Azospirillum sp. TSH100: one gene and its partner. The main gene of each other region encodes a partner of the protein of the gene in region 2 in a complex. Links are inferred from orthologs where the notes say so. Each region holds a gene or a part of one and is shown on either strand. Other genes may lie near its edges. The genes, in order: dnaN and E6C72_RS02950.

Region 1 (10,317 bases), 430 kb from region 2 along the record:
AAAATCCAAGGTAATACCATCCTGATCACCGGTGGCGGCTCAGGGATCGGCAAAGCTCTGGCCTATCGTTTTCATGATCTCGGCAATACCGTGATTGTCGCCGGCCGTCGAAAAGATGTGCTGCAAGAGGCAGTTTCCGGTCGGCCGAACATGCACGCGATGACCTTCGATGCCGACAGCGCCGCGGGTGTCGCCGACTTCGCGCGGCGGGTGACGGCGGAGCATCCGGCACTCAACGTGCTGATCAACAATGCCGGGATCATGCGCTACGAGGCGCTGGATCGGCAGCGCGATCTTGGCGATGCGGAGGCGACGGTCGCGACCAACCTGCTCGGCCCCATCCGGCTGACCGATGCCTTGATCGAGCATCTGGGCCGCCAGCCCGATGCGGCCCTGGTCAACGTCACCTCCGGCCTTGCCTTCGTGCCGCTGGTTGCCGCCCCGACCTACTCGGCGACCAAGGCGGCCATGCACAGCTACACGGTCGCCCTGCGCGAAGCGCTGAAGGGCAAAATCGAGGTCATCGAACTGGTGCCGCCGGCTGTCCAGACCGATCTCACCCCAGGGCAGGCCACCCGTCCGGGCTACCTGCCGCTGGCCGACTTCATCGACGAAGTGATGGCGCTGTTCCAGCAGCAGCCGACCCCGCGCGAGATCCTGGTGCAGCGCGTCGCCTTCCAGCGTCAGGCCGAGGCGGAGCATCGCTTTGACGAGGCGGTGACGACGCTCAACGACATGGCCCGCAAAGCGCGAGAGGCGCAACAGTAAGGATGCGAAGCGGGTGGCGTCGTCCGGATGTAAAAAAGCGGAGCCGCGAAGGCTCCGCTTTCTTATTTCGCTCAAATGACCACACCACAGACATCACACGTCCAGGTTCGACACCTTCAGCGCGTTGTCCTGGATGAACTCGCGGCGCGGTTCGACGACGTCGCCCATCAGGGTGGAGAAGACCTCCTCCGCCTGATCGGCGTGGCTGACGCGGACCTGCAACAGCGAGCGCTTGGACGGGTCCAGCGTGGTTTCCCACAGCTGGTCCGGGTTCATCTCGCCCAGACCCTTGTAGCGCTGGATGGTGACGCCGCGGCGGCCCAGCTCCATCACCGTGTCGAACAGGGCGACGGGGCCGGTCAGGGCACGGCTTTCCTTCTGCTTCTCGAAGGCCTTGCCGGCTGTGCCGAACACCCGCTTCAGGTCGGCGGCCAGCGCGTCGAGACGGCGGGCCTCGACGCTCTTCAGCAGGTCGGTGTCGAACAGGTGGCGGTGGGTGACGCCGCGCCGGGCGCGGATCACGGCATAACCACCCTGGGGCAGGGCCTCGCCGCGCCAGCCGCCGTCGGCGTCCAGCGCGTTCATCCGCTCGGCCACCGCCTGCGCCGCGGCCTCGGCCGCCGCCTTGTCGTCGGCCAGGGCGGCGGACAGAGTGCCGGCGACCGCCGCCTGCTCCACCACCATGGCGTTGCCGACCTTGCGCGACAGCGTGTCGATCGCCGGCCGCGCGGTGCGGGCCTGTTCGACCAGACCGGCCAGTTGATCGCCGATCAGCAGCGTGCCATCCGCCAGCCGGACCGACAGGTCGCCCAGCGCCGCCTCGACCAGATACTCTTCCAGCGCCCGGTCGTCCTTCAGGTAGCGTTCCTTGGCGTTGCCGCGCTTGATGCGGTAGAGCGGCGGCTGGGCGATGTAGAGATAGCCGCGCTCGATCAGGTCGGGCATCTGCCGGAAGAAGAAGGTCAGCAGCAGGGTGCGGATGTGGCTGCCGTCCACGTCCGCGTCGGTCATGATGATGATCTTGTGGTAGCGCGCCTTGTCGGCGTTGAACTCGTCGCTGATGCCGGTGCCCAGCGCCGCGATCAGCGTGCCGATCTCCGCCGACGACAGCATCTTGTCCAGCCGCGCCCGCTCCACGTTCAGGATCTTGCCGCGCAGCGGCAGGATGGCCTGGGACTGGCGCGAGCGGCCCTGCTTGGCCGAACCGCCGGCCGAATCGCCCTCGACGATGAAAAGTTCCGACAGCGCCGGATCACGCTCCTGGCAGTCCGCCAGCTTGCCCGGCAGCGACGACATGCTGAGCGAGCTTTTCCGCGTCATCTCGCGCGCCTTGCGGGCGGCCTCGCGGGCGGCGGCGGCCTCGACCACCTTCTGGACGACGCGCTTGGCGTCGGCCGGATGCTCCTCGAAATACTGGGCCAGTGCCTCGCCCACAACCGCCTCGACGACGGGACGGACTTCGCTTGATACCAGCTTGTCCTTGGTCTGGCTGGAGAATTTCGGATCGGGAACCTTCACCGACAGGACGCAGGTCAGGCCTTCACGGGCGTCGTCGCCCGACAGGTTGACCTTCTCCTTCTTGGCGATGCCGGATTCGGCCGCGTAGTTGTTGATGGCGCGGGTCAGCGCCGCGCGGAAGCCGGCGAGGTGGGTGCCACCGTCCTTCTGCGGAATGTTGTTGGTGAAGCAGAGCGTCGTCTCGTGGTAGCTGTCGTTCCACTGCAGCGCGCATTCCACCGTCACCACGCCGCCATGCTCGGTCGGGCGCTCGCTCTTCAGCGTGATCGCCGGCTTGTGCAGCGCCGTCTTGGACCGGTCGAGCCAGCTGACGAAGGCCTCCAGGCCGCCTTCGTAATGCAGGTCCTGCACCTTCGGCTCCACCCCGCGCGCGTCGGTCAGCAGCAGGCGGACGCCGGAGTTGAGGAAGGCCAGCTCGCGCAGCCGGTGTTCCAGCGTGGCGAAATCGAACTCGATGTTGGTGAAGGTCTCGGCCGAGGGCATGAAGGTGACTTCGGTGCCCGACAGCTGCTTGCCCTTCTCCGGTACCATCGGCGCCTCGCCGACATCGGCCAGCGGCGCCTCGGCGTTGCCGTGGCGGAAGCGCATGCTCCAGGTCCGGCCGCCGCGCCAGATGCGCAGATCGAGCGTCTCGGACAGCGCGTTCACCACCGACACGCCGACGCCGTGCAGGCCGCCGGAGACCTTGTAGCTGTTCTGGTTGAACTTGCCGCCGGCATGCAGTTGGGTCATCACGACCTCGGCCGCCGAGACGCCTTCCTCCGGATGGATGTCGGTCGGGATGCCGCGGCCATTGTCGCGCACCGTGACCGATCCGTCGGCGTTCAGCACGACCTCGACCTTGTCGCAATAGCCGGCCAGCGCCTCGTCGATGGCGTTGTCGACCACCTCGTACACCATGTGGTGCAGGCCGGAGCCGTCATCGGTGTCGCCGATGTACATGCCGGGGCGTTTGCGCACGGCATCGAGCCCGCGCAGAACGGTGATCGACTCCGCCCCGTAGTCCGCCTGCTGGGGCTCCGACTGCGGGAGGTCGTTCTTCAGTGCTTCCTGTGCCATGCGTCGACTATAACAGATTCGGTTGCGGATTCGGCGGTTTAGCGTGGGCGAAGACGCCTTTTTTTTGGGTCTTGGCCCGAATTTCCACCCCTATCCGGGGCGGATGTGGGCGTCTTCGATGTGGAAGCGGCGGGCATCCTCGCCAAGGGGGTCGAAAACCCCCTCGTCGGTGCCGGTCATCCAGGCCTGGGCGCCCAATGCCAGGATTTCGCCGAACAGCGCGGCACGCCGGTCGGGATCGAGATGGGCCGCAACCTCGTCGAGCAGCAGGATCGGCGCCGCGCCGCGTTCAGCCGCCAGCAGCCGGGCGTTGGCCAGTACGATGGCGATCAGCAGGGCCTTCTGCTCGCCGGTGGAACAGAGCCCGGCCGGCATGTCCTTGGGCGCATGGCGGACGGCGAGGTCGCTCTTGTGCGGTCCCGCCAACGCACCGCCGCCGTCGGCATCGGCACGGCGACCGGAGCGCAGACTATCGCGCAGCGCATCCTCCGCCGCCAGGGCCGGGCCCTCGTCAAGCCATTGCTCCACTGTGCCGGCGACGGCGAGGTCGGCGCCGGGGAAGGGACCGACCGAGCGGGCGCAGGCGGCGCGCAACCGCTGCACCACCTCGCGCCTTGCGGCGGCGACGGCGATGCCGGTGGTCGCCATCTGGTCCTCCAGCGCGCCGAGCCAGCCCTCGTCGAAACGGCCGTCGCGCAGCAGCCGGGCGCGTTCACGCAACGCATGCTCATAGCGCGACAGCCGGCCGGCATGGGCGGGGTCGAAGCCGAAGACCAGCCGGTCGAGGAAGCGCCGCCGTCCGCTCGACCCTTCGAGAAACAGGCGGTCCATCTGCGGGGTCAGCCAGACCATGGCGACATGGTCGGCCAGCGCCGTCTGGCCCTTGGCCGGGTGGCCGTCGATGCGGACCAGCCGGCGGTCGCGGTCCGAGGCGCGGTTGCCGTCATGCGGTTCGCGGCCGGTGCCGATCTCCACCGGACCCAGCGGGGTGTCGAGCGTCGCCGCCACCGCCCAGCCCGCGCCGGGGGGCGAGCCCAGCCGTTCCACCTCGGCCAGCCGGGCGCCGCGGATGCCGCGGCCGGGGGCGAGGAAGCTGACGGCCTCCAGCAGATTGGTCTTGCCGGCGCCGTTCGGGCCGATCAGCGCGACGGGACGGCGGTCGGGCTCCAGCCGAGCGGAGTCGTAGCCGCGGAAACGCGTCAGCGTCATCCGCCTGACCGCAAGGGCCGGAGCCAAAGCCTGAGTTGCGGCGGGCACCGGGCTGCCGCCGCTCATCGAAACTGCCGTGTGCTGCAACTGGTCCGTTCCGCCTGGGGCGGGGAGGATCCCCGCAGCCCCATCACACGCGCATCGGCATCAGGACATAGAGCGCGGTGGAGTCGGCGACGTCGCGGATGATGGTCGGCGACGCGGCGTCGGCCAGCGTGAACTGGGCGCCCTCGCCCTCGATCTGCTGCGTGATGTCCAGCAGATAGCGAGAGTTGAAGCCGATTTCCAGGGGGGATTCCTGGTAATTGACCTCCAACTCCTCGGTGGCGCTGCCCGATTCCGGGCTGGTGGCCGACAGGGTCAGGGCACCGCGGACCAGCGACAGCTTCACCGCCCGGCTCTTCTCGGTGGAGATGGTGGCGACGCGGTCGACGGCAGCGGCGAACAGCTTGGCGTCGACTTCCATCACCTTGTCGTTGCCGACCGGGATCACCCGCTCATAGTCCGGGAAGGTGCCGTCGATCAGCTTGGAGGTGACGACGACGCTGTCGAAGCCGAAGCGGATCTTGTTGTCGGACAGCGACAGCTCGATGCGGTCGGCGGCCTCATCGACCAGCTTGCGGATTTCGGTGACGGTCTTTCGTGGAATGATGACGCCGGGGATACCCTCGGCCCCGTCCGGCAGCGGCATCTCGACCCGCGCCAGCCGGTGGCCGTCGGTGGCGACGGCGCGCAGCACCGGCGTTTCCAGGCTGCCCATCTTGCTCTTGGCGGCGTGCAGGTAGATGCCGTTCAGGTAATAGCGCGTCTCCTCGGTGGAGATGGCGAAGCGGGTGCGGTCGATCAGACCGCGCAGGTCGGCGGCGGCGACCGAGAAATTGTGCTTCAGCTCGCCGCTGGACAGCTGTGGGAAGTCCTCCACCGGCAGGCAGGACAGCTTGAACTGCGAGCGGCCGGCGCGCAGCGTCAGGATGGTGCCGTCGCCGCCGATGTCCAGCTCCACCTGGCTGCCGTCGGGCAGCTTGCGGACGATGTCGAACAGGGTGTGGGCCGGGGCGGTGGTCCCGCCGGGGCGGCCGACCGTCGCGGGGACGGTCTCGACGATCTCCAAATCCATGTCGGTGGCGGCCAGCGACAGTTCGCCGTCGCCCGCGCGCAGCAGGACATTCGACAGGATCGGAATGGTGTTCCGCCGCTCGACCACACTCTGCACGTGACCCAGGGAACGGAGAAGGGCGGCGCGTTCGATGGTGATGTTCATGCTGGCGTCGTCTCGGCGGGAGGAGTGACTGGAAAGCGGAACCACCGGGGTTGCAGGCCGTTGTCCGGCCGTCCCGCCCCGAGCGGGCGCGCATCATACCACATCGACGGGTGCGTCGAACCAAATTGTTGCGGCCAAGGCCTTCGGCAGAAGGGGGATTCACGCCTCCGCCCGCCGCCGTCCCTCATGCAGCCGCAGAATGTCGACGAAGTCGGCGCTCTGCCAGTTGCGCGACCGGCTCAGCTCGCGGCGGACGCTTGCGACGAAGGCATCGATCACCGTCCATTCGTCGGCCGTGATCTCCCCGTCCCCGTCCAGATAGCTGTGAACGACCCGGTGCAGACCCTGGCTGACCGGACTGATCCAGCCGTCCACCGTCTCGTCCATCGCCGCCATCAGCCGGCGGATGCGCAGCATGTGCGCCATGCGGTGGGCCGGCCTTTCCTGCGGTTCGGCCTTCATCGCCTGGATGAAGGCGAGGCGCCCGGTCTCCACCGCATAGAGGCGCAGCGACTTCAGCTCCGGGTTGGCGTAGCCGGCGTTGCCAAGATAGCGGCCCCAGCGCCACACCAGCTCCAGCAGCCAGACGATGTCCTCATGGTCGGGAACCGGAGCGTGACGGGCGTTCATCGCCGCCTGCAGCCGGGCGGCCAGCGCCGGCATCACCGTGCCGGTCAACTCGCGGCTGACCGCCGCCAGCTCCGCCCGCAAGGCCGGGCCGGTGGAGCGGCTGGCCAGGAAGCCGGTGCCGGCCAGCGCGGTCAGCGCCCGGTCGAAGCGCTCCACCGCCTCGTGCAGCAGGGCGCGGGTGGGGACAGGGGCGGACAGCACGCCACCGTCCCCAATCTCCCCATTTGAGATGTCCATGTCGCCGAACATGCCGTCCACCACCTCGCGGATGGCGGTGCAGGCTGCCTGGAAATGGCACAGCAGGGCGCGTAGCAGCGGGTGCGACTCGCGCACCGCCGGTCCGCCCGAACCGACATGCTCGCGGACATGACGCAGGAACACGTCGTAGCGGCGCTTGACGTTCAGCCCGTAGAGCGGGGCGAACCAGGCCAGCAGCTGCGACTGGTCGCGGAAAGGCAGACCGAGATCGCGCACCCGGCGGACGAAGCCGACCATCAGCGCCGACTGGCAATCCACTTCCGCCGAGCGCGGGTCACCGGCGCCCTGCATCTCCCCTATCCGCATTTCATCGATGTCGCGGCGCATGCGCTCGGTCAGCGGCACCAGCACCTCGTTGTGCTCCAGCAGGGCGCGGACGAAGCCCAGCAGATCGCCGTCGATCGGCGCCTTGCGGCCGAGATACTGGGTGCGCAGCCTCGCGTCGTGCAGTGCCTCGTCATTGGCCAGCGCCAGGAACCGGTCGGTCAGCTTCCGGTCGGCGGCCATGGCGTAGAGGAAGTCCAGCGCCTCCTTGCGCATCAGCTCCCGCATCACCATCGCGTCAGGGCTGGCCAGAACGGCGTCCAGCATCGCTTCGCGCGACAACTCGTCCAGGCGGCTCTGCACCTCCGCCGCCAGTCCCGGGAAGGCGTAGCGGGTCAGCGCCGCCCAGATGCCACCCATGTCCACCCGCTGGACCAGCGCCGGCACCGACTCGGCCGAACGGTAGAGGATGGGGTCGTCGACCAGGAAGGGCTCGAACAGGCTGGTGAAGAGCCGTCGCGCCTTCATCGGCCTCAAGCGGTTGAAATGATCGACCAGCGCATCGCGCAGATGCCGCGCCCGCTCGCCGTTCGGACTGGGGGTCCCTTCGACCGCGTCCAGCACCGACCGGATGGCGTGCATGGGAATGCGTGCGACGACCTCGTCCATCTGGCGGCGGAAGGCGGCGGCATCCACACCGTCGCCGCCCGGCGATGGGCTTGCGGCTGGAGCGGAGAGGGTGGCCGTCGGCGTGCTGTTCATGCGCACAACACCTCACGGGATGGTCGTCGCCTGGACGCTTATGATCCCGGGAGATTATTAAATATCTTTTGCTAATTCCACGCGAGTCTTCGGCTTTTATTGTGATTATCGGAATATGTCATGGAATTGCTTTGTTACCTTAGCTTTACCTATTGCCCTGATCTTGGCTGGAGCCCCGCAGCCAGTTGGGCCTCCAGCCCGGCGCGATAGTCCGGGTAGGTCAGGGAAACGCCGAGCTGGCGCTTGATGCGGTCGTTCTTCACCCGTCGGCAATCGGCATAGAAGCTGGCGGCCATCGGCGACATTTCCGCCTGATCGAACGGCACCAGCGGCGGCGGCTCCACCCCCAGCAAGCGGCAGGCATACTCCACCACCTCGTGCGACGGGCTGGGCAGATCGTCGGCGACGTTGTAGATGGCGCCCAGCGTCGGCCGCGCCATCGACGCGCGCAGCGTGTTGGCGATGTCGTCGACATGAATGCGGCAGAAGACCTGACCCGGCTTGTCGACCCGCTTGGCGATGCCGTCGCGCACGGAATCGATGGCGCTGCGGCCGGGCCCATAGATTCCGGCGAGCCGGAACAGATGCATCGGCACGCCATACTGGCGGTACAGGTTCAGCCAGCCGCGTTCCGCCTCCACCCTACGCTTCTGCCGCTCGCCGGTCGGCTTCAGCCAGGACGCCTCGCTGACCCACTCGCCGCCGGTGTCACCATAGACGCCGGTCGTCGACAGATAGCCGGCCCAGTCCAGCGTGCGCAGGTCGGCCAGATCGCGGGCATGCTGGTCCAGCACCGGGTCGCCCTTGCCGTCGGGCGGGATGCTGACCAGCAGATGGGTGGTGCCGGCCAGCGCCGCGGCAGCGTCGGCCAGCGGCCGGCCGCGGTCGAACAGGAAGGCTTCGATGCCCTGGGCCTCCAGCTCCGCCTTCTTCTCCTCGCTGCGGCAGGTGGCGGCGACGCGCCATCCCTCGGCGCGCAGCCTGTCGGCGAAGACGCGGGCGCTGTAGCCGAGGCCGAAGACGAACAGGCGGGGATCGGTCATCACGGGCGGTTCCGGTTGGGGCGGGGGCGGCGAACTGTGCAACAGCGGGAACGGGCCTGCGGGCTTGCGCCCCGCCCGGCGATGGCGGAGTGTAAAGGCACCATGACCCGACGCAATCCCTACCTTTCCGCCGCTTCCCTTTCCGCCGCGCTGGCGATGGGGCTTTTCGCAGTCCTTCCGGCCCCCCTGTCGGCGGCCCAGGCCACTGCTCCGGCTGCCACTGCTCCGGCTACCACCGCTCCTGCCGCCGGCGCCTCGTCAGCTCTCGACCGCAATCGCGAGCTTCAGGCCTGCGCCGCCAAGGCGGAGGCCAATCCCGACGGCGCCCGCGCCGACGCCAAACGCTGGCAGGAGCAGGGCGGCGGCGACTCCGCGAAGCTCTGCGAGGCGCTGGCGCTGTTCCATGCCGGCGACTTCAAGGCCGCCGGTACCCAGCTGGAGGCGCTGGTGCCGACACTGGGCAAGGACGATCCCAGGGCCTCCGCCTCGCTGCTCGGCCGCGCCGGCTGGGCGTGGCTGCGCGCCGGCGACCAGGCGCGGGCGGAGCGGCTCTACAGCGCGGCACTCGACAAGACGCCGGGCGACGTCGACCTGCTGATCGACCGCGCCTTCGCCCGGGCGGAGGGGGAGCGCTTCTGGGACGCCATCGCCGATCTGGACGCGGCACTGACGCGCGATCCAAAGCGGGCCGACGCCTATCTTTACCGGGCGAGCGCCCACAAGGCGCTGTCCAACTACCGGCAGGCGTTGGCCGACATCGACTCCGCGCTGGAACTCAAGCCCGGCGATCCGGAGGCGATCCTGCTGCGCGGCAACGTCAAGGCGCTGGGCGGCAATCTGGTGGCTGCGCGTGATGACTGGTCGCTGGCCCGCCGCGTCGCCCCCGACAGCGAATGGGGCCGCGCCGCCGCCGACAACCTCGCCCGCACGGCGGAAGTGGCAGGGGCGACAGGTAAGGATAAGGCGGAGAAGAAGGTGCAGTGAGGGGCTGACGTCGTCTCAAATCATCATCCCCAACGAAAAAGCCCCGCCATGGTGACCACGGGCGGGGCTTTTCCTTACCTGGACCTGTCGGACCGCTTACAGCGCCGATTCGACCCACTGGAACAGCGCGCCCTTGGGCAGGGCGCCGATCTTGGTGGCGGCGACGCTGCCGCCCTTGAACAGCATTAGCGTCGGGATGCCGCGCACGCCGTACTTGTTCGGGGTGCCGGGGTTCTCGTCGATGTTCAGCTTGGCAACGGTGACCTTGCCGTCATACTCGCCGGCCAGCTCGTCGAGCGCCGGGGCGATCATCTTGCAGGGGCCGCACCATTCCGCCCAGAAATCGACCAGGACCGGGCCGTCGGCCTTCAGGACGTCCTGCTCGAAGCTGTCGTCGGTAACCTTGATGGTGGTGCTCATGTGACCTCGTGCTGGATTCGGAAGCGCCGCGGACCGGTTGTGAAAGGCCGGCGGCCATCGCCCCGTCAGTGGAATTGAGCAAAATGTAGGGCGGAGGCGCCCGGCCGGTCAAGTCACCCCATCTTTCGGGTGATCCGCCGG
Region 2 (10,293 bases):
ACCGTCTTCGCCACCAAGCTGGTCCAGGAACCCTGCCCCAGCGGCATGACCATGGCCGTCTTCCCGGCCGAGGGCACCGCCGTCAAGGGCTGCCTGATCCAGCATGAGGGCTGCAAGCCCAGCGCCGACGGCACCACCGTCTATCTGAACGGCGGCGACGACCTGTCCGCCCCGCTGGCCCGTGCCGAGCAGGCCGGCGCCCGCATCGTCGTGCCGAAGACGCTCATCACCCCCGAAATCGGTTATTTCGCCCAGCTCATCGACAGCGAGGGCAACCGCATCGGCCTCTATTCGATGCACTGATCCTCCCTGCCGGAACCGCCGCCATGCGCCGCGCCGACCGTCTGTTCCAGATCGTCCAGCATCTCCGCAAGGGGCGGCTGGTGACGGCTGCCGAGCTGGCGCGGTGCCTGGAGGTGTCGGAGCGCACCGTCTACCGCGACATGCGCGACCTCGCCTCCTCCGGCGTGCCGGTGGAGGGCGAGGCCGGCGTCGGCTATCTGCTGCGCGACGGCTACGACCTGCCGCCGCTGATGTTCACCCGGGACGAGGTGGAGGCGCTTGTCGTCGGCGCCCGCCTCGCCCGCGCCTGGGTCGGCGGCGCGCTGGCCGATGCCGCCGCCCGCGCGCTCGACAAGGTGGAGGCGGCGGTGCCGGAGGCGCGGCGGCGCGAACTGGCCGACAGCCGCGTCTTCGTCCCCGATTTCTCCTTCCCCGCCGCCCTGCGCGACCGGATGGACGTGCTGCGCTGTGCCATCAACGCCAGACGCGTGGTGATGTTCGACTACCGGCGCCAGGACGGCACCCATTCCGCCCGCGCGGTCCAGCCGCTGGGCCTGTTCTTCTGGGGGCGTGTGTGGACGCTCGGCGCCTGGTGCGAGCTGCGCGAGGAGTTCCGCAGCTTCCGCATCGACCGCATGGACAGCCTGCTGGCGCTGGAGCGCCGGTTCGACGAGATCCCCGGCCGCGGCCTGGACGATTATCTCGCCCGCTGGCGGCAGGAGGGCTGTCCGCAGGGGTGAGGCCCTTGTGCCTGCCCCTCAGACCCCGTCGATGTAGCTCAGCAGCGGCTGCCAGTCGCCGCGATGCTCGGCGGCGCGCTTGCCCGGCATGTCGAACAGGCTGAGGCCGCTTTCGGCCGCGTCGGCATAGATCTGGCTGTCGCGCAGCCGCGTCACCACCTGATGGCCGATGCCGCCCAGGAAACGGTCGAGCCGGTCGGCGGCCTTGGTGCGGGCGCGCATGCGGTTGCCGACCACCGCCACCGTTGTCTTCTTCTTGGCGATCCGCTTCAGCTCGTCGAGCTTGACCAGGAAGCGCTGGGTCGCCTGTTCGTCGAAGGCGCCGGGCAGCACCGGCAGCACGACGATGTCGGCCATCTTCACCAGATCCTCGATCTGCTTGGTCTTCAGCGCGGCGGGCGCGTCGATCACCAGCCGCTTGGTGCCGCGCGGCGTGTCGGTGAAGTCCTTGGCCCAGTCGAGCCCGACCAGGGCCGGCGCCTTCTCCGGCCGGCGCTCCAGCCAGCCGAGCGAGGAGCGCTGACGGTCCACGTCGGCCAGCACGGTGGACAGGCCGGCCGCGGCGGACGCGGCGGCGAGATGGGTGGCGACGGTCGTCTTGCCGCAGCCGCCCTTGATGTTGGCGACGAGGATCGTGAGCATGGCCGTGGACTCTACACCCCGGCGTCCGGCTTCGACCAGAAATGCTTGGTGTCGATGAAATCATGCCACAGGGCGACCAGCGCCGCCTCGGTGTCGGCCACCCCGCGGGCATGCCAGCCGATGACGATGCCGGCGGCGCGCGGCTCGCCGGGGGCCGAGCGGCTGCCGTCGTCATGCAGTTCGTGCAACAGCCGGGTCGCCGTCGCCACGTCGTTCAGATGCCCCAGCGCGTCCTGGAAGGCGGCCATCTGCTGGATGTAGCGGCGCACCGGCTTGTCGTCATACAGGCTGCGGAAGAACTCCACGGCATAGCGCAGCTTCTTCAGGGCGATGCGCAGCTGGTGGCGCTGGGCCACCGGCAGATGGGCGAAGCCGTGGCCGGCCCGCTTGGCCTTCTTGTGGCGCTTGTTCAGCAGATGGTCGGCCAGCCCGATCACCGGCTGGAACAGCCGCACCGATTCCTCGCTGACCGGCTGGTCGCGCCAGCCGCGCTTCTCCACCCAGCTGCCGACGCCCAGCAGGAAGGCGGTGTAACGGTCCGACCGGATCGCCTCGCGCACGCCCTCATAGGCGCGCAGCCGCTTGGCCTCGGCCGCCGCCGCCAGCGCGTCGAGATCCTCGACCGCCGAACGGCCATGCCCGTCGGCCTTGTGGAAGGCGTCGCGCACCGGTGCCAGCAGCTCCTCGCCGAACACGTCCCAGTCACGCGCCGGCCCCAGGCTGCCGGCCAGCCATTTGATCTCGCCGACCAGCCACAGATATTGCGTGGCCGGAATGAAGGGCCGGAACAGCGCGGTGGCCGAGCGCAGCCGGCGCAGCGCCACGCGCATCTGGTGGACGCCCTCCGGATCCTCGCCGGCCAGAGTCACCGCCTCGTTCGCCACCATATGGGCGATGCAGGCGCGCACGATCCGACCCACCGCACCCTCGACCGTGGTTTCGGGGTCGAGCAACAGCTTTTCCGCCTTCAGGGCCTTTTCGGCCAAGCCGCTGGCCAACGCGTGGCCGCGTTCCGCCTTGGTCCGCATCTCCAGCCGCAGCGGTGCGGCCTGCGCCAGTTCCTGCGCCAGATCGTAGAGCGCGGCGGGCATGCCGCTCTTGAGTTCAAGTTCGACCTCGCACAGGTCGCGCGACTGCCCGTCCGGCAGCTCGATCCGGCCACGGTCGAAAGCGATCTCGATCACGGTGGCGTCGTCGCCGTCGCCCAGCCTCACGTCCTGGGTGGTGCGTTCGACGATGGAGGTGAAGACCGGCCGCAGGTCCGAGTCACTGAGCGAGCCCAGCAACTCGATGGCTTCGGCATCGGCGATCAGCGTCAGGTCGGGAACGGCGGAGGTCACCGCGCATTCCCATTCGCCGCGCCCGAGACCGTCCTCGTCCGGGGCCGACTTGACCGTCTGGACGAAGCCGTCGCCGGTCTTGCGCACCCGCAGCGTCACCTTGCGCGCGGCGAGCCGGCGGTCCTCGGTGTCGTAATAGGTGCTTTCCAGGGTCCGTGTCGCCGCCGGGCCGGTGGCCCGGTCTGCGATGGCGGAAGCGGCGCGCAGCCTGTCGAAGTCTTCCGGCTTCGCCGCCAGCTTCAATTCCGTCTCGCGGTTGATCTCGGCCTCAGCCATCGCCTGCGCTTCAACCCCCGTTTTGCGGCCCAATGGCCTACAGTTGGGTGTTTGCACAGCCCATGGACAGGGTCAAGTTACCGAAATGTTGCAGGAGCCTGCGGTTGCAGTGCCCCCATGCCCTGCATCCCGATCCGTTCCGGAGCAGCCGGACCATGGCTTCGTACAGGTGGTTGCAGGGTCATTATGCCCCATTTCACCCCACCCCTGGGGCGTTGCAAAGCGTGCAGGCCTGTGGTTGGGTTCCCGCAAACTGAAACGGCCTGTTCCGATGGGACCGGCCATAATTGGGGAAGTGTGACGATGACCGATTTCAACACGATCGACGACCTTGAGGTCAGCGGCAAGACGGTGCTGGTCCGCGCCGACCTGAACGTTCCGATGCAGGACGGCAAGGTGTCCGACACCACCCGCATCGACCGCCTCGCCCCCACCCTGAAGGAGCTGTCCTCCAAGGGCGCCAAGGTCGTGGTCCTGTCGCATTTCGGTCGCCCGAAGAACGGTCCGGACGCCAAGAACTCCTTGCGCAACGTGCTGGACGCTCTCAGCGCCGCCGTCGGCCAGAAGGTCGCCTTCGCCGAGGATTGCGTCGGCGACAAGGCCAAGGAGGCCATCGCCAAGGTGCATGACGGCGCCATCGTCCTGCTGGAGAACACCCGCTTCCACGCCGAAGAGGAAAAGAACGACCCGGCTTTCGCCAAGGAGATGGCCGCGTTGGGCGACCTCTACGTCAACGACGCCTTCTCCGCCGCCCACCGCGCCCATGCCTCGACCGAGGGCGTCGCCCGCCTGCTGCCGAACGCCGCCGGCCGCCTGATGGAAGCCGAGCTGAAGGCCCTGACGCTGGCGCTGGAGAAGCCGGAGCGCCCGGTCGCCGCCGTCGTCGGCGGTGCGAAGATCTCCACCAAGCTGGAGTTGCTCGGCAACATGGTCCGCAAGGTGGACCTGCTGGTGCTGGGCGGCGGCATGGCCAACACCTTCCTGTTCGCCCAGGGCACCGACGTCGGCGCCTCGCTGTGCGAGAAGGACATGGCCGACCAGGCCCGCGCCATCATGGCGACCGCCAAGGACGCAAACTGCGAGATCCTGCTGCCGAAGGACTTCGTCGTCGCCAAGGAGTTCAAGGCCGGTGCCGCCAACCGCGTCGTCGCCTTCGACGCCATCGGCGCCGACGAGATGGCGCTGGACATCGGCCCGGCGACCGTCGAGTTCCTGGGCGTGAAGCTCCAGGGCGCCAAGACCATCGTCTGGAATGGTCCGCTCGGCGCCTTCGAGATCCAGCCCTTCGACGCCGGCACCAACGGGGTGGCCGGTCTGGTGGCGGCCCGCACCGAGGCCGGCGGCCTGCTGTCGGTCGCCGGCGGCGGCGACACCGTGGCGGCGCTGGCCCATGCCGGGGCCGAGGACAAGTTCACCTACGTGTCCGCCGCCGGCGGCGCCTTCCTGGAATGGCTGGAAGGCAAGGAGCTGCCGGGTGTGGCGGCGCTGAAGAAGTAAGGGGCGTTTGATCCCACGCAGTCGAGAAGGGGGGGGGTGCCGCGGCATCCCCCTTTTTCATTGGTCCTGGCCGCCCGTGGGAGGACAAAGGCTTCCACAACCCCCTTTATGACCGATTATGGCTGGAACCATAAATTACAGTCCGAAAAATAATTGCCCATAATCCGCCACGCTGCCCTGACCCACGACCCGTTTCCCCTTGCATCCCGCCGCGCGAATGCCCATAACAGCGGCGGGAGACTGGCGTCGGACGAGTCCCTCGCCAACCCGGTCAGGTCCGGAAGGAAGCAGCCGCAACGAGTTACGGCTCGGGTCGTTCGTCCAGTCTCCCACCCTCTGCAAAAATTGCCAGCACGAAACAGACGGCGACAGCGCGGTGCCGGGACGCTATCCTGCGGCCCGAAATTCCCCTCCCGTCGTTTCGACAGGCCAGCCGCGTGACCGATACCACAGCCGAAATCACCGCCGCCTCCGCTCCCGCCACCGGGCAGGCTTACCGGGTGCTGGCGCGCAAATACCGGCCGAAGACCTTCGACGAGTTGATCGGCCAGGACGCGCTGGTCCGCACCCTGACCAACGCCATCCAGTCCGGCCGCATCGCCCAGGCCTTCATGCTGACCGGCGTGCGCGGCGTCGGCAAGACCACCACCGCCCGCATCATCGCCCGCGCGCTGAACTGCACCGGCCCGGACGGCACCGGCGGGCCGACGGTCAGCCCCTGCGGCGTCTGCGACAATTGCCGCGCCATCGCGGAAGACCGCCACGTCGACGTGATGGAGATGGACGCCGCCAGCCACACCGGCGTCGACGACATCCGCGAGATCATCGACGGCGTGCGCTACGCGCCCGTTTCGGCCCGCTACAAGCTCTACATCATCGACGAGGTCCACATGCTCTCCAAGAGCGCGTTCAACGCGCTCCTGAAGACGCTGGAGGAACCGCCGAGCCATGTGAAGTTCGTCTTCGCCACCACAGAAATCCGCAAGGTGCCGGTGACGGTGCTGTCGCGCTGCCAGCGTTTCGACCTGCGCCGCGTCGACGCCCAGGTGTTGAAGGAACATTTCACCCGCGTCACCGCCCTGGAAGGCGCCGACATCGAGGGCGACGCCGCCTCGCTGATCGCGCGGGCCGCCGACGGGTCGGTGCGCGACGGTCTGTCGCTGCTCGATCAGGCCATAGCACTCGCCGCCGGCACCGTCACCGCGCAGCAGGTGCGCGACATGCTGGGACTGGCCGACCGCACCCGCGTCATCGACCTGTTCGAGGCCGCCGTCTCCGCCAAGCCGGCCGAGGCGATGGACATCCTGGCCGACCTGCACCGCGTCGGCGCCGATCCGGTGGTGATCCTCCAGGATCTGCTCGACCTCGTCCACAATCTGACCCGCCTGAAGGTGGTGCCGGACAGCGCCAACGACCCCTCCCTGCCGGAAGCCGAGCGCACGCGCGGCGCCTCGCTGTCGACCAAGCTCGGCATGCCGGCGCTGACCCGTGCCTGGCAATTGCTGTTGAAGGGGCTGAACGAGGTGCAGGCCGCCCCGGTGCCGCAGCAGGCGCTGGAGATGGTGATCGTCCGCCTGTCCTACGCCGCCGACCTGCCGACCCCGGGCGAGCTGATCCGCCAGTTCCAGGCCCAACAGGCCTCCGGTGGAGCCGGCGCCCCGATGGGCCGTGGTCCCGGCGGCAATGGCGGACCGGTTGCCGTCGCCACCCAACCTTCCTCCATGGCGACCCACGCCGTCGCCCGCTCCATGGGCTCCGCCCAGCCGCAGAGCGCTCCGGTGGCGCAGGCGGCACCCGCCCCCATGGCCACTCCGGCCCCCATTGCGGCCGGAGAAGAACTGTCGCCGATGCCGCACGACTTCCGTGCGCTGGTGCAGCTGTTCTCCGAGCAGCGCGAGGGCGCGCTCTACGGCTATCTGATGGAGACGGTGCAGCTGGTCCGCATGGAGCCGGGCCGGCTGGAGCTGAAGCTCCGCCCGGCCGCCCCGCCGACCCTGCCGGCCAAGGTCGGGCAGTTCCTGACCGAATGGACCGGCCAGCGCTGGATCGTCGCGCTGTCGGACGGCCCGGCGCAGCCGACGCTGGCCGAGCAGGATCAGGCCGAAAAGAACCGCGCCTGGGCCGAGGCGGAGGCCAACCCGGTGGTGCGCGCCGTGCTCGACGCCTTCAGCGGAGCGAAGATCATCGACGTCCGCGACCTCGCCGAAGTTGCCGCGGCGGAGAGTGCGGCGGTTGCGGATGACGGCGAGACACCCGATTTCATGGTTCAGCAGCAGGACGATGGGGTGTATTACCCCCTCGACGACGAAGGAGAGTACTGACCGATGAAGAATATCGGCAACATGATGAAGCAGGCCCAGCAGATGCAGGCCAAGATGCAGGAAATGCAGGCGAGCCTGGAGCAGGTCGAAGTGACCGGCCAGAGCGCCGCCGGCATGGTCGTCGTGACCGTCAACGGCAAGAGCGAGATGAAGAAGGTCAAGCTCGACAAGTCCGTCGTCGATCCCGAGGACGTCGAGGTTCTGGAGGACCTGATCGTCGCCGCCTTCAACGACGCCAAGAAGAAGGTCGAGCAGCACGTCGCCGAGGAGACCTCGAAGATGATGGGCGGCCTCAAGCTGCCGCCGGGCATCAAGCTGCCGTTCTGATCCAATAGTCTTTTGTGAGAATCCCCTCTCCCCGGAGGGGAGAGGCGGATTTGCACATCGATGATCGGACCTGAAATCGAACGCCTGATCCAGCTGCTGTCCAAGCTGCCGGGGCTAGGTCCCCGGTCGGCGCGGCGGGCGGCGCTGCATCTGATGAAGCGGCGGGACAGCCTGCTGGTGCCCCTGTCGGAAGCGATGGCGGCGGCCGGCGAATCGATCCGCGCCTGCTCCGTCTGCGGCAATCTGGACAGCCGGGATCCCTGCACCGTCTGCTCCGACCCCACGCGCGACCGGTCGGTCATCTGCGTGGTGGAGGATGCCGGCGACCTGTGGGCGCTGGAGCGCACCCGCGCCTTCCGCGGCACCTATCATGTGCTGGGCGGCCTGCTTTCGGCCTTGCAGGGCGTCGGTCCCGACGATCTGAACATCGCCGGCCTCGCCGAGCGTGCCAAGGACCCGGCGGTGCGCGAGATCATCCTGGCGCTGAACGCCACCGTCGACGGCCAGACCACCGCCCATGTGGTGACCGACCGCCTGACCGACTCCGACGTGTCTGTCTCCCGCCTCGCCCATGGCGTCCCGGTCGGCGGCGAACTGGACTATCTCGACGACGGCACGCTGACCGCCGCGCTGAAGGCACGGCGGCCGCTGTAATCCACGTCTTTGTAGTCCTTTACCGCTCGAACAGCCCGACCAGTTCCACATGGGCCGACCACAGGAACTGGTCGACCGGCCAGACCTTCACCAGACGATAGCCGCCATCCACCAGAACCCGCGCGTCGCGGGCGAAGCTGGCGGGGTTGCAGGACACCCCCACCACCCGCGGCACCTTGGCTCCGGCGAGCGTTCCCGCCTGGGCCGCCGCACCGGCGCGCGGCGGATCGAACACCACGGCATCGTAACGATTGAGTTCCCTGGCGCTCAGCGGGTTCTCGAACAGGTCGCGCCGCTCCGCCGTCAGCCGCAGCCCCTGCACCGAACGGCCAAGCGCCGCCACCGCCGCCTCGTCGCCTTCGACCGCATGGACCGCAGCCTGTTGCGCAAGCGGAATGGAAAAGGTGCCGATGCCGGCGAACAGGTCGGCGATGCGGGCGGCCTGCCCCACCCCGTCACGCACCGCGGCGACCAGGGCCGCCTCACCCTCGGCACTCGCCTGGAGGAAGGCGCCGGGCGGCGGCTGGATCGGAACGCCTGCGAAACGGATGAAGGCCGGCCGTCGGTTCGCCACCGGCTCCGCTGCCGCGCGGTCGGTCGGCTGCCAATTGATGCGGGCGACGCGCTGCGGCTCGAACCCGACCAGCGCCTCGCGCGCCGCACGGTCCAGGCTACGCGGCCCGACCAGCAGCAGGTCCACCCCGCCCTCCAGATCGGTCAGCACGACGTCGGCATCGCCGCCGTCCGGCAGCAGGCCGTTCAGCAGGGTCCGCAGAGGCTCCACCAACGCGAACAGGCGGGGCGCCAGGACCGGGCACTCCTCCAGATCGACCAGCCGGTGGCTCTGCCGCTCGTTGAAGCCGAACCAGACCCGTTTGCCCCGCTTCAGCGCCGCGAAGCGGGCGCGGCGCCGGGCCCCGGCCGGCGTCCGCGCCAGCGGCTCCATCGCGACATCGCCCAGCCCCACCCGCTCCAGCGCCCCGCGCACCATCCCGACGTTCCAGCCGGCGTACGTCGCATCGTCCATCTGCTGGAGCGTACAGCCACCGCAGCGGCCGAAATGCCGGCAGGGCGGTGTCTGGCGGCCGGGGCCGGGTTCCAGCACCTCCAGCAGTTCGGCCCGTACGCCCTCGCCTTTCCCGTCGCTTTCGGCAACACGTACGCGCACGCGGTCGCCCGTCACCGTATAGGGCACGAACAGGCGCAAGCCGTCAGCGAACGCCAGCCCGTCACCGCGCGCACCGACGTCGGTGATGGACACCTCCATCTCCCGCGCCTCGACAGGCGGCTGGGCGGTCTTGCGGGTCGGCTGGCGTCCCTTGGTGAAAGGGCGCTTGGCGGGGCGGGTCATGGTGGATGTCCGTGGGGAGATGCAGAGCGACAACGCCCCCCTTTACGCCTCCAGCAGCTTGGCGCGCAACGGTTCCGGGATCGGCGTCGGACGATGGGCAGCCTTGTCGACGATCACCGCCACCGCTTCCTGGGTGGCGATGCAGCGGTCGCCCAGGAAGATGGCGCAGCCCAGCGTGATCGAGCTGGTGCCGACCCGCAGTGTCCGCGCCCCGATCCGCACGGTGTTGGGATAGAGCAGCTCCGCCTTGTATTCGATCAGGCTCCGGGCCAGCACGACGGTCCAGGGATCCTCGTCGCGGAAGCCGCCGGCGCCATGCAGCAGGGCGATGCGCGCCTGTTCGAAGAAGACGCCGATCGCGTTGTTGTTGACGTGCCCGACCGCGTCCAGGTCGTTGAAGCGCACGCGCTCCTCCCACCAGAAGCGATAGAGGCCGGGGCTGGTCAGGTCGGGCGTGCCGGTCATGCCGTCTTCCTTACCGTATAGGTCAATGCATCCCCGGACTGTGGCGTATGGTCCGGAGCGGCGCAAGCCCGGCTTCCCGCTTTACGGCCTCAATTCGCGCCATATTTCCAGTGGACCCCGCGAATTCCCGCGCCAATCCCCGATGGGCCGTGTTATTGGAGTCGGACCAACCCCTCCGCAACGGACCGGACGATGAGCAAGGACACCACCAACCAGACGGCCGAGGCGCTGTTCGAAAAGGCGCTGTCGATCGCCGAAAAGCATCTGGATGAGGCGATCAAGGAAGGTGGCCCGCTCGGCCCCTACATCGCCGTCGCCATGATCGAGGCCGCGGTGAACGCCGCCGTGGACGAGACCAGCCACGAAGACGTCATCGACATGCTGCGCGACCTCGCCGC

Evidence for each region.
Region 1: the proteins of E6C72_RS02950 (region 2) and dnaN are in contact, whole or in part, in a cryo-EM structure (PDB 8GIZ), measured with the Escherichia coli proteins. The link is inferred for Azospirillum sp. TSH100 from one-to-one orthologs.

What each region holds. Positions count from the first base shown.
Region 1 is NZ_CP039634.1:1,042,441-1,052,757, forward strand. The notes cover bases 3,751-6,685. They hold dnaN (DNA polymerase III subunit beta), read right to left. Parts: upstream 5,816-6,685; coding sequence 4,685-5,815; downstream 3,751-4,684. Other genes in these bases: recF (DNA replication/repair protein RecF), read right to left, coding at 3,751-4,620; E6C72_RS05055 (hypothetical protein), read right to left, coding at 5,975-6,685. In the rest of the region: E6C72_RS05035 (SDR family oxidoreductase), read left to right, coding at 1-768; gyrB (DNA topoisomerase (ATP-hydrolyzing) subunit B), read right to left, coding at 862-3,345; more of recF, read right to left, coding at 3,436-3,750; more of E6C72_RS05055, read right to left, coding at 6,686-7,729; E6C72_RS05060 (SDR family oxidoreductase), read right to left, coding at 7,879-8,772; E6C72_RS05065 (hypothetical protein), read left to right, coding at 8,875-9,756; thioredoxin TrxA, read right to left, coding at 9,853-10,176. UniProt on the Escherichia coli protein: Confers DNA tethering and processivity to DNA polymerases and other proteins. Acts as a clamp, forming a ring around DNA (a reaction catalyzed by the clamp-loading complex) which diffuses in an ATP-independent manner freely and bidirectionally along dsDNA.
Region 2 is NZ_CP039634.1:608,253-618,545, forward strand. The notes cover bases 4,746-7,656. They hold E6C72_RS02950 (DNA polymerase III subunit gamma/tau), read left to right. Parts: upstream 4,746-5,214; coding sequence 5,215-7,098; downstream 7,099-7,656. Other genes in these bases: pgk (phosphoglycerate kinase), read left to right, coding at 4,746-4,777; E6C72_RS02955 (YbaB/EbfC family nucleoid-associated protein), read left to right, coding at 7,102-7,425; recR (recombination mediator RecR), read left to right, coding at 7,486-7,656. Also shown: E6C72_RS02920 (VOC family protein), read left to right, coding at 1-303; E6C72_RS02925 (YafY family protein), read left to right, coding at 327-1,022; E6C72_RS02930 (ParA family protein), read right to left, coding at 1,041-1,664; E6C72_RS02935 (CYTH and CHAD domain-containing protein), read right to left, coding at 1,676-3,280; more of pgk, read left to right, coding at 3,584-4,745; more of recR, read left to right, coding at 7,657-8,079; E6C72_RS02965 (class I SAM-dependent RNA methyltransferase), read right to left, coding at 8,099-9,430; E6C72_RS02970 (thioesterase family protein), read right to left, coding at 9,473-9,895; E6C72_RS02975 (hypothetical protein), read left to right, coding at 10,088-10,293. UniProt on the Escherichia coli protein: Part of the beta sliding clamp loading complex, which hydrolyzes ATP to load the beta clamp onto primed DNA to form the DNA replication pre-initiation complex.